2 linked regions of the Variovorax paradoxus EPS genome follow. The protein of the gene in region 1 interacts with the protein of each later gene in a pairwise test. Links are inferred from orthologs where the notes say so. Each region holds a gene or a part of one and is shown in the gene's direction. Other genes may lie near its edges. The genes, in order: dnaE and dnaQ.

What was found.
Region 2: the proteins of dnaE (region 1) and dnaQ interact in binary tests that used the Escherichia coli proteins (3 or more experiments, as listed by UniProt). The link is inferred for Variovorax paradoxus EPS from one-to-one orthologs.

What each region holds. Positions count from the first base shown.
Region 1 is NC_014931.1:3,818,913-3,826,066, reverse strand. What follows is about bases 1,327-5,397. They hold dnaE (DNA polymerase III subunit alpha), read left to right. Parts: upstream 1,327-1,678; coding sequence 1,679-5,197; downstream 5,198-5,397. Other genes in these bases: VARPA_RS17660 (YgiW/YdeI family stress tolerance OB fold protein), read left to right, coding at 5,293-5,397; VARPA_RS17670 (sulfurtransferase), read right to left, coding at 1,327-1,554. In the rest of the region: VARPA_RS17680 (sensor histidine kinase), read right to left, coding at 1-62; VARPA_RS17675 (response regulator), read right to left, coding at 25-729; more of VARPA_RS17670, read right to left, coding at 763-1,326; more of VARPA_RS17660, read left to right, coding at 5,398-5,685; VARPA_RS17655 (AAA domain-containing protein), read right to left, coding at 5,771-7,154. UniProt on the Escherichia coli protein: DNA polymerase III is a complex, multichain enzyme responsible for most of the replicative synthesis in bacteria. This DNA polymerase also exhibits 3' to 5' exonuclease activity. The alpha chain is the DNA polymerase catalytic subunit.
Region 2 is NC_014931.1:4,036,653-4,040,884, reverse strand. What follows is about bases 1-2,843. They hold dnaQ (DNA polymerase III subunit epsilon), read left to right. Parts: upstream 1-982; coding sequence 983-1,705; downstream 1,706-2,843. Other genes in these bases: VARPA_RS18670 (DUF1266 domain-containing protein), read right to left, coding at 1,889-2,686; fdx (ISC system 2Fe-2S type ferredoxin), read left to right, coding at 559-897; hscA (Fe-S protein assembly chaperone HscA), read left to right, coding at 1-549. Also shown: VARPA_RS18665 (NAD(P)/FAD-dependent oxidoreductase), read left to right, coding at 3,031-4,134. UniProt on the Escherichia coli protein: DNA polymerase III is a complex, multichain enzyme responsible for most of the replicative synthesis in bacteria. The epsilon subunit contain the editing function and is a proofreading 3'-5' exonuclease.

The sequences.
Region 1 (7,154 bases):
GCGCGGATGCCGAAGCGCTGCGGTTCAGACCGCGGTGGGCGGGGCGGAGCCTGCGGGTCCATCGGCAATGCCCTCGAGCATGTAGCCCAGCCCGCGCACGGTGACGATCCGCACGTCGCTGTCCGCGAGCTTGCGGCGCAGGCGGTGCAGCACCACCTCGATGGCGTCGGGGCCGGCGGTGCTGTCGTTGGTGAACACCTTGGCGAAGAGCTGCGACTTGCCGACCGGCGCGCCGCTGCGCATCAGGAGCGCGGTGAGCGCGGCCTGCTCCCGCGGCGTGAGCGACAGCAGCGTGCCGCGCAGCGTGAAGGCGTGGCTCTCGCTGTCGTACGAGAGCGAGGCGCACTGCAGTCGTGGATGCTGCTTGCCGCGGCTGCGCCGCACCAGCGCCGCGAGGCGCGCCTCGAGCTCGACCAGCTCGAAGGGCTTGGTGAGGAAATCGTCGGCGCCGAGGTTCAGGCCGCGCACCCGGTCCTGCAGCGCGCCCTGCGCGGTGAGGATGAGCACGGGCGTGCGGTCGTCGGCATCGCGCATGTCGGCCAGCACGCTCAGGCCGTGCTTGTCGGGCAGGCGCAGATCCAGCACGATGGCATCGTATTCGGTGCCGGCCATGAAGGCTTCGGCGGTGCGCGCATCGGGTGCGTGGTCTGCCACGAAGCCGCTCTGGGTCAACGCCCGGATGAGCCACGAGGCCATGTCCAGTTCGTCTTCCACCAGGAGGATGCGCATGAGGGATTGCCGGTGAGTGCCGCTTGGTGCCGGTTATTTCTTCAGGCCGCGGCCCAGGTCGATGTCTTCCGACGCACGCGCGCTGGCATCGGCCGCGCGTGCGCTCAGGTCGGGCGCCAATGCGCGCCGGCCGTCGAACACGAAGCAATCGCCGTGGTAGTGCGCGCCGCCGACTTCCTCGAAGTATTTGAGGATGCCGCCTTCGAGCTGCAGCACGTGCTCCACACCTTCTTCGCGCATCAGGATCGCGGCCTTCTCGCAGCGGATGCCGCCGGTGCAGAAACTCACCACGGTCTTGCCTTCGAAATCGGCGCGATGCGCTTTGAGCGCGGGCGGGAATTCGGTGAACTTGGTGATGCGCCAGTCGATTGCGCCGTCGAAGGTGCCTTCGTCGACTTCGAAGTCGTTGCGCGTGTCGAGCAATGCGATCTCGCGGCCTTCGTCGTCGTGGCCCTGGTCGAGCCAGCGCTTGAGGGTGAGGGCGTCGACGCCGGGCGCGCGGCCGGCGGCCGGCTGGATGGCGGGATGGTCCATGCGGATGATCTCGCGCTTGAGCTTCACCAGCATGCGCCGGAATGGCTGCGTTTCGGACCAGCTTTCCTTGGTCTCCAGGTCGGCGAAGCGGGCATCGGCGCGCAGGTCGGCAAGGAAGGTGTGGATGGCGTCGGCAGTGCCCGCCAGAAACAGGTTGATACCTTCGGGCGCCAGCAGGATGGTGCCCATGAGGCCCAGCGCCTGGGTGCGGGCGCGCAGGTCTTCACGCAGCTCGGGGCTGTCGTGGATGGCCACGAATTTGTAGGCCGCGATGTTCAGGATCTCTTGCACGGGGCGCGATTCTAGGTGGCGCCGCCGGGCCGGATGCGGGCCGCCGCGGTCTTTCCCTTGCCGGCGGGGCGATTTAGGGATTGCCAACCCACATCGTGAAGGTGCCGGTTTCTACAATGGCGGGATGTTTGTTCACCTGCGCCTGCACACCGAATTTTCCGTCGTCGACGGCACCAACCGGATCGACGAAGTCATCAAGGCCGCCGCTGCCGACAAGCAGCCCGCATTGGCCATCACCGACCTGAACAACCTGTTCGGGGCGGTCAAGTTCTACAAGCAGGGGCGGGGCAAGGGCGTCAAGCCCGTCATCGGCGCTGAAATCTTCATCGAGGGGCTGGGCAAGGAGCCCGGCGTTCTCACCCGCCTCGTGCTGCTGGTGCAGAACATGGAGGGCTACCTGAGCCTGTCCGAACTGCTGGCACGCGCCTGGACGCAGAACGTGGGCCGCGGCCAGTCGCAGGCGGCCTGCAAGCTCGAATGGCTCGAAGAGCTTTCGGGTGGGCTGATCGCGCTGTCCGGCGCGCAGGCGGGGCCGTTGGGCGTGCCGCTGCTGCAGGGCCAGGGCGAGCGCGCGGCCGAGCTGGCGCTGAAGCTGGCGGGCATGTTCCCGCACCGCTTCTACATCGAACTGCAGCGCGCGGGCCGTCCCGAAGACGAGCCGCATGTCATCGCCGCCGTGAAGCTCGCGGCCCGGCTGAAGCTGCCGGTGGTCGCCACGCACCCGGTGCAGTTCGCTGAACGGCAGGACTACGAAGCGCACGAGGCGCGCGTCTGCATTTCCGAAGGCGAAATCCTCGGCAACCCGCGCCGCGTGCGCAAGTTCACCGAAGAGCAGTACTTCAAGTCGACCGCCGAGATGCAGGCGCTGTTCGCCGACGTGCCGAGTGCGCTGGCCAACACGGTGGAAATCGCCAAGCGCTGCAACCTGACGCTGGTGCTCGGCAAGCCGCAACTGCCCGACTTCCCCACGCCCTTCGTCAGCGAAGGCGTGCGCATGCCGATCGACGACTTCTTCCGGCAAGAGTCGTTCGAAGGGCTGGAGGTGCGCCTCGCGCATCTCTACCCCGACGCAGCCAAGCGCGATGCCGAGCGGCCGCGCTATGTGGAGCGCCTGGAGTTCGAGATCAACACGATCCTGAACATGGGCTTCCCCGGCTACTTCCTGATCGTGGGCGACTTCATCAAGTGGGCCAAGGAAAACGGCTGCCCCGTGGGCCCGGGCCGGGGCTCGGGTGCGGGCTCGCTCGTGGCCTATGCGCTGAAGATCACCGACCTCGACCCGCTCGAATACAAGCTGCTGTTCGAACGTTTCCTGAACCCCGAACGCGTCTCGATGCCCGACTTCGACATCGACTTCTGCCAGGGCAACCGCGACCGCGTGATCGACTACGTGAAGGACAAGTACGGCCGCAATGCCGTGAGCCAGATCGCCACCTTCGGCACGATGGCCGCGCGCGCCGCCATCCGCGACGTGGGCCGCGTGCTGGACATGAGCTACATGTTCTGCGACGGCATCAGCAAGCTGATTCCGAACAAGCCGGGCATGTCTGTCACGCTGCAGTACCCGCCCGAGAAAAAGATCGAGGGCGACAAGAACAACTACGCCATCGAGATGGAGCCGCAGCTCGCGCAGCGCATCGAGAAGGAAGAAGAAGTGCGCATGCTGGTGGAGCTCGCGCAGAAGCTCGAAGGCATGACCCGCAACATCGGCATGCACGCCGGCGGCGTGCTCATTGCGCCGGGCAAGCTCACCGATTTCTGCCCGCTCTACCAGCAGCCGGGCAGCGACTCGGCCGTGAGCCAGTACGACAAGGACGACGTCGAAGCCATCGGCCTCGTGAAGTTCGACTTCTTGGGCCTGGCCACGCTCACCATCCTGGAGATCGCCAAGGACTTCATCGTCGCGCGCCACAAGGGCCAGGAGAACTTCGCGTTCGAGAACATTCCGCTGAAGGACGCGGCCACCTACCGGCTCTTCTCCGAAGGCAAGACGGAAGCGGTGTTCCAGTTCGAATCGCGCGGCATGCAGGGCATGCTGAAGGACGCGCGGCCCACGCGCCTGGAAGACCTGATCGCGCTGAACGCGCTGTACCGTCCGGGTCCGATGGACCTGATTCCCAGCTTCGTGGCGCGCAAGCACGGCCGCGAAGAGGTCGAGTACCCGCATCCGGCCGTGGCCGAGATGCTCTCGGAGACCTACGGGATCATGGTCTACCAGGAGCAGGTGATGCAGACCGCGCAGATCCTGGGCGGCTACTCGCTCGGCGGCGCCGACTTGCTGCGCCGCGCGATGGGCAAGAAGAAGCTCGAGGAGATGGCCGAGCACCGCGAGAAATTCCGCGCGGGCGCCCTCGCCACGCACGGCATCCCGCAGGACAAGGCCGACGAAATCTTCGACTTGATGGAGAAGTTCGCGGGCTACGGCTTCAACAAGTCCCACGCCGCCGCGTACTCGCTGCTCGCGTATCACACGGGCTGGCTCAAGGTCCACTACACGGCCGAATTCTTCTGCGCCAACATGACCGTGGAAATGGACGACACGGACAAGCTCAAGCTCCTGTTCGAAGACGCCCAGAAGAACTTCGGCATCACCTTCGAGCCGCCGGACGTGAACCGCGGCAACTACCGCTTCGAGCCGGTCACCGACAAGGTGATCCGCTACGGCCTCGGCGCCGTCAAGGGCACGGGCCAGCTCGCGGTCGAGGCGGTGGTGCGGGCGCGCGAAGAGGGCGGGCCGTTCAAGAGCCTGTTCGATTTCTGCGTGCGCATCGACCGCCAGCGCATCAACAAGCGCACGGTCGAGGCGCTCATCAAGGCTGGCGCGTTCGATGCGATCCAGCAGAACCGCGCAGCGTTGATCGCCTCGGTGGACCGCGCCTTCGAATTCGCCAGCGCGACGGCCGCCAATGCCGCGCAGGTCGACATCTTCGGGGATGCGGAGCACGGCTCGGCCACGGCCGAACCTGATCTGGTCGATGCCACACCGTGGGGCGTGAAGGAGCGGCTGACGCTCGAAAAAACCGCCATTGGCTTCTACCTCTCGGGCCACCTGTTCGACGAGGTCTCGCACGAGGTGCGGCGCTTCTGCAAGCGCGAGATTGGCGACCTGCTCGACAGCCGCGACCAGCAGGTCATCGCGGGCATCGTGAGCGACTTCCGCGTGATCAACGGCCAGCGCGGGCGGCTCGCGATCTTCAAGCTCGACGACAAGTCGGAGTCCATCGACGCGACGGCCGACGAGGCGCTCATCAACGCCAACCGCAACACGCTGAAGGACGACGAGCTCGTCATCGTGAGCGGCCGGCTGCAACCCGCGCGCGGCGGTTTCGAGGCGCGCTTCCAGGTGCAGCAGGTGTGGGACCTCGCCACGGCGCGCTGCCGCTTCGGCAAGTTCCTGCGCGTGGCGGTGAACGGCAAGGCGCCGGACATCGCGCGGCTGGTGAAGGACTTTCCGCCGCGCACCGAGCAGACGGAAGTCGGTGACCTGGTGCAGGGCCTGCCGGTGCGCCTGTCGATGGCGCGCGGCGGCGCACAGGTCGAATTGCAGCTGGGCGAGCGCGCCAAGTTCTTCCCGACCGATGCCGCGCTCGCGAGCTGGACGGCGCAGGCGGAGGCGGGCAAGGCGCTGATCGTCTACGAGTGAATGGCCCCTGGGTTTCGAGGGTCGTGGAACATTTGGGCGCCTCTGGCGTCCATCTGTTTCTTCACAACCAAGCCGTTCAAGGAGGAACGATTGCCATGACCCAGATTGAGACCAAGACCACGAAGAGCACCCAGACCCTGAAGACCGCCGCGCTCGCGCTCGGCATGTCGCTGGCGATGTCCACCGCCTTCGCCCAGTACGCCGGCCCGAGCACCGTGCCGACGATGACGGTCAAGCAACTGCTGGACACCGGCAAGGACGACCAGCACGCCACGCTGCGCGGCTTCATCGTCTCGCACGATGGCGGCGAGCACTACACCTTCGCCGACGACAGCGGCCGCATGAAGGTGGAGATCGATGCCAAGCATTTCCCGGCCGGCGTGAAGATCGACGACAAGGTGCGCGTCGAGATCACGGGCGAGTTCGACAAGGACCTCGTCGGCAACAAGGCCGAGCTGGACGTCAAGCGGCTGAGCCTGGTGCGCTGATCTCCGGCGGCGGCTCCGGCCGGGGGAATCGATAACCCCCGTTCACACTGAGCTTGTCGAAGTGCTGCGCAGGGCTTCGACAGGCTCAGCCCGAACGGCCGGTTCGCAAGGCTGACTCGATCTGCTCGAGCACGGCCTCCGGCGCATGCAGCCAGTCCTTGGCGAGCACCTGCACCACCTGCCATCCGAACGCATCGAGCACGCGCGGGCGCGAGACATAGCGCTCGAGCACGTTGCGGTTCTCGTAGTGCGTCGCGGTGTCCACGAGGATGCCCAGCGCGTAGTGCCCGGCCTCCGGCGCCCGCAGCGCGAGGTCGCAGCGAAAGCGTGACTGTCCCACCTGTTCGTCGACCGCATGGCCGCGCGCACGCAGCGCGGCCGCAAGCTGCGCCGTCACCTCGTCCGCACGGGCATGCTGCGCACCGCTCGTCCGCGTGAGCGGGTTCATGCTTTCGAGCACGCGCCGCGCGGTCGCCGAATCGCCGCGCGACAGACACTCCGCATACCGCAAAAACTGCTTGAGCGCCGCGGCGCCTTCGTTGTGGTCGTTGGTGATCGCCTCGTGGCGAATCGTCGAGACCACCGCCATGTGATGCCGCGCGCGGCTGAAGATCACGTTGAGCCGCTTCTCGCCGCCGCGCTGGTTGATCGGGCCGAAGTTCATCAGCATGCGGCCCTCGGGGTTCGGGCCGTAGCAGATGCTCAGGATGATGATGTCGCGCTCGTCGCCCTGCACGTTCTCCAGGTTCTTGATGAAGAGGCCGCAGAACTGGTCGTCTTCCTCGCGCACGTACTCGGCTTCCAGCCGCGCGGCGAAGTCGGTGTCGATGGCGCCCAGCGCGTCGAGTTCGGCCTCGATCTCGGTCTGCTGCGCTTCGGAGAACGCGACGATGCCCAGGCTGCGCCCGGTCTCGCGTTTCAGCAGCTCGCGCACCAACTGTGCGATGTGGCGCGCCTCGCCGTCGTTGATGCGGTTCTCGTACACCGCATCGGTCACGCGGTGGAAGCTGATGGCGCGAGAGAGCAGGGTGTCTACATTCGCGGCGACTGATTCTTCGGTCGGCGCGCGCGACTGCACGAGGATCTCGTCGCGCGCGTCCGAAGGCAGGCTCCGGTCCGGAATGGTGAAGAGGTTGCCCGCATAGAAGGCCGCGTTCGAAAAGCCGATGAGCGACTCGTAGCGGCTGCGGTAGTGCCAGGCGAGCAGCGTGGCCGGCAGGTTGCGCGCGCCCTGGTTCAGCAGGCTGTCGGCGTCGAGCACCACGGCGATGCGGTCGCCTTCGTCCTCGACCGAGACGGTGTCGTCCTCGGGGTCGCGGCCCGAGGAGAAGAAGCTCGTCGGCGGCAGCTGCATCTCGTCGCCCACCACGATGATCTGCGGCGCGCGGTAGAGCGCGGGCACGGCTTCTTCCACCGGGATCTGGCTCGCCTCGTCGAAGATCACCACGTCGAAGAGGTCGGCGGCGAGC
Region 2 (4,232 bases), 220 kb from region 1 along the record:
CATGTGGTGCAGGGCGAGCGCGACTTGGTGTCCGACTGCCGCAGCCTCGCACGCTTCACTCTGCGCGGCATTCCGCCGATGGCGGCCGGCGCGGCGCGCATCCGCGTGACTTTCACTGTCGATGCCGATGGCCTTCTGAGCGTCGGCGCCAAGGAGCAGGGCAGCGGCGTCGAAGCCAGCGTGGCGGTCAAACCGTCATACGGCCTTTCGGACGACCAGATCGCGACCATGCTGCAGGAGAGCTTCTCCACGGCGCAGCAGGACATGCAGGCCCGCGCGCTCGTCGAGGCGCGCGTCGATGCCGACCGCATGCTGCTCGCCACACAGAGCGCGCTGGATGCCGACGGCGACCTGCTGAACGAGAACGAGCGCGCCGTCATCGACGCGTCGATGGCCAAGCTGCGCGAAGCCGCCAAGGGCAGCACCGACGCTGCCGCCATCGAAGCCGCCACCAAGACGCTGGCCAACGACACCGAAGCCTTTGCCGCCCAGCGCATGAACGCGGGCATTGCGCGCGCACTCGCCGGCCGCAAGGTCGAATCCCTCTAGAACAACAATATGCCCACGATCAAGATCTATCCGCATCCCGAGTATTGCCCGCAGGGCGCCGAGATCACCGCGCCCGCCGGCACCTCGATCTGCGAGGCGCTGCTCGACAACCACATCAACATCGAGCACGCCTGCGAGATGAGCTGCGCCTGCACCACCTGCCACGTGATCGTGAGGGAAGGCTTCAATTCGCTCAACGAGGCTGAAGAGGGTGAAGAAGACCTGCTCGACCGCGCCTGGGGCCTGGAGCCGCAATCGCGCCTGAGTTGCCAATCGATCCTGGCGCAGGAGAATGTGACGATCGAGATTCCGAAGTACTCGATCAATCACGCCAAGGAAAACCACTGATGAGCGCAGCGCCGGGCCGCCCCAAGCAAGCTCGCACCCTCTTGGGGGGCGGCGAAGACACGAAGTGCCGAGACTGGGGGCAGGCATGAGTCGCCAGATCGTCCTCGATACCGAAACCACCGGGCTTTCTGCCGAGAACGGCGATCGCGTCATCGAGCTCGGCTGCGTGGAACTGTTCGCCCGCAAGCTCACCGGCAACGACCTGCACATCTACTTCAACCCCGAGCGCGAGAGCCATGAAGACGCGCTCAAGGTGCACGGCCTGACGACCGATTTTCTGCGCGACAAGCCGAAGTTCGCCACGCTCGCCAACGACATCATCGAGTACCTGCGTGGCGCTGAGCTGATCATCCACAACGCGGCGTTCGACGTGGGGTTCCTCAATAAGGAATTCGAGCGCGCGGGCCTGCCGCCGCTGCGCACCTTCGTTGCCGAAGTGACGGACACGCTGGCCATGGCGAAGCTGGTGTATCCCGGCAAGCGGAACTCACTCGACGCCTTGTGCGACCGCTTTGGCGTTGACCGCTCGAACCGCACTTTTCACGGCGCGAAGCTAGACGCGCAACTGCTGGCCGACGTCTACATCAATCTCACGCGCGGGCAGGATGCGCTGCTGATCGACGTGGCATCGAACGAGCCCGCGCAGGGCACCACGGTGGTGGCGATCGACCTGAGCCAGTTCGAGCTGCCGGTGATCGCGGCGGGCGAACAGGAGCTGGCTGCGCACGAGGCGGTGTTGTCGCAGCTCGACAAATCCAGCGGCGGCCGCACGCTGTTTCGCCAAAACGGCGGAAATGCTGTGGCATAATCGAAGGCTTCGCAGACAACGCGATTGATTCCACGGCACAGCAACTCGCTGTGCCACGGGCGGTTAGCTCAGGGGTAGAGCACAGCATTCACACTGCTGGGGTCGGAGGTTCGAAACCTCCACCGCCCACCAAAATTTCACGACACGGCACCTTCGGGTGCCGTTTTCGTTGGTGCCGCCGTTTCAGCGAAAGGGCACGCTGCGATAGGGGCTGCGGGCGTCGTTCAGCAGCATGCGGTTCGTGCGCAGCAGGTGTTCCTCGCGCGCGTCGGAATAGCGCCAGATCAGGCCGGCGGCGATGTACGCGGCACTTACCTGCGACCAATCGGTATACGCCGCGCGCACCTGCGGGTTCAACGCGCCCGCGAAACCGGCGAACTCCTCGCGTCCGATGAAGCCGAGCTGCACCGCCCAACGCGAAAGGCTCGCCAACCGCACGGCATCCCAGGCGACCAGATTGGAGATCTGGGACGGCGAAACCTTGAAATGCTTGCGCAAGGCATTGACCCAGCTCGGGCTGCCCGATACCAGTTGGCTCAGGTCCGTCACCGACCGTCCGCTTTCCGCCCCCAGCGCGCGGTAGTCCAGGCTCTTGCGCGCTTTGATCTGGAAGAACGCCGGAAACCACGCATCCATGACCAGCCGCAGAACGGCTGGCGTGCTCTGGGTCGCCGCATCGACCGCGGCGATGGCCTGCCAGGTGGACAGATAGGTCGAACGCTGTCCTTCCTCCGCCAGCCACCGCGCCGTTTCCTCGAAGCTCTCACGATCGTGCACGTTCCAGACCTCGGCGATGCCGCCGCGCAACTCGTCTTCATCTTTCCCGGTAGCCACGGCATTCACGAAATCGCCGTTGAACGCGGACAGCGGCGCGCTGAGCGTGACCAGCCATTGCTCGTCTGCCGTGAGCGTCTCCGCGGTGCCGAAATGAAGCTTCTCGTTGTCGAGCAGCGCATGCCCGAGCGTGTCTCTGATGCCCATTGATTTCCCTCCAGTTTTCTTGAAACATGAATGCATCCGGATTGGATGCCGGCTGAATCGGCGTGACGGCGAATCTTAAACAGCAGTTCTCGCCTGTATTTGCACTGTCGGCCCGCGCTGACGCCAAGTCCCGCTGCATGCTGGCTGGCCACTGGCGGCAACCGCATAGAAGGAGGGAAAGGAGGCGACCATGGCTACACATCCCGATATTCCAGCTCCCGTGTCACCCAAGTTGCCGGTGGAGCCCGATGAAGGGCCGAGCACGCCCCCCGACGAGCCTACGGATCCGGAGCCGCCGCCCTCCATCTCGTGATCCGCTGGGTGGGCCGCGATAAGCTCGCGCCATGGACGAACTCGATTGCGCCGTCATTGGCGGTGGTGTGGTGGGGCTGGCAGTGGCGCGCGCATTGGCGCTCGCGGGCCGGGAGGTGCTGGTGCTCGAAGCCGAAGGTGCGATCGGCACAGGAACCAGTTCGCGCAACAGCGAAGTCATTCATGCCGGCATCTATTACCCCCAAGGCTCGCTCAAGGCGAAGTTGTGCGTGGAAGGACGGAACGCGCTTTACGCATATGCGGCGGAGCGCGGTGTGCCGCACCGGCGTTGCGGCAAGCTCATCGTGGCAACCTCCGCCGAGCAGGTGGGCCAACTCGAATCGATCCGCGCGAAAGCCGAGGCCAACGGTGTCGACGACCTCGTGCAGATCACCGCGCAGCAGGCACTGGAGATGGAGCCGCAACTGCATTGCACGGCGGCGCTGCATTCGCCCAGCACCGGCATCATCGACAGCCACGCACTCATGCTGAGCCTGCTCGGCGATCTGGAAAACGCGGGCGGCATGCTGGCGCTGAAGTCGCCCATCACGCGCGCCGAATGCAGCGAGCGCGGCATCGTCCTGATCGCCGAGGACGGAACGGCGCTGAGCTGCCGCAGCGTCGTCAATGCGGCGGGGCTCGGTGCACCGGCGCTGGCCAGGCGCTTCGAAGGGCTGCCTGCCTCGACTATCCCGACCGAGTATTTCGCCAAGGGCAACTACTTCACCCTGTCCGGCCGGGCACCCTTCAGCCGTCTCATCTACCCGGTGCCCGAGCCCGGAGGCCTCGGCGTTCACCTGACGCTCGACCTCGGCGGCCAGGCCAAGTTCGGCCCCGACGTGCAGTGGGTCGAGTCGGCCGATGACCTCGTGGTGAACCCCGCCCGCGGCCACGGCTTCTATGCCGAGGTGCGCAAGTACTGGCCCGCGCTGCCCGATGGTGGATTGATCCCGGGCTACGCCGGCATGCGGCCGAAGATATCGGGCCCCGGCGAGCCGGCGGCCGACTTCATGATCGACGGCCCCGCGTCGCACGGCGTGCCGGGGCTGGTCAATCTGTTCGGCATCGAATCGCCGGGGCTCACCAGCAGTCTCGCGATCGGCGCCCATGTCGCCCGGCTGCTGGCCGATGCCTGAGCCATCGCGCGCACAAGTCTGCACATCTGCCGCGCATGAGGGGCTTTCGAGCCTGTAACATGACACCACGCCATATGCTGGCGTGAAGCCGCCGGCGC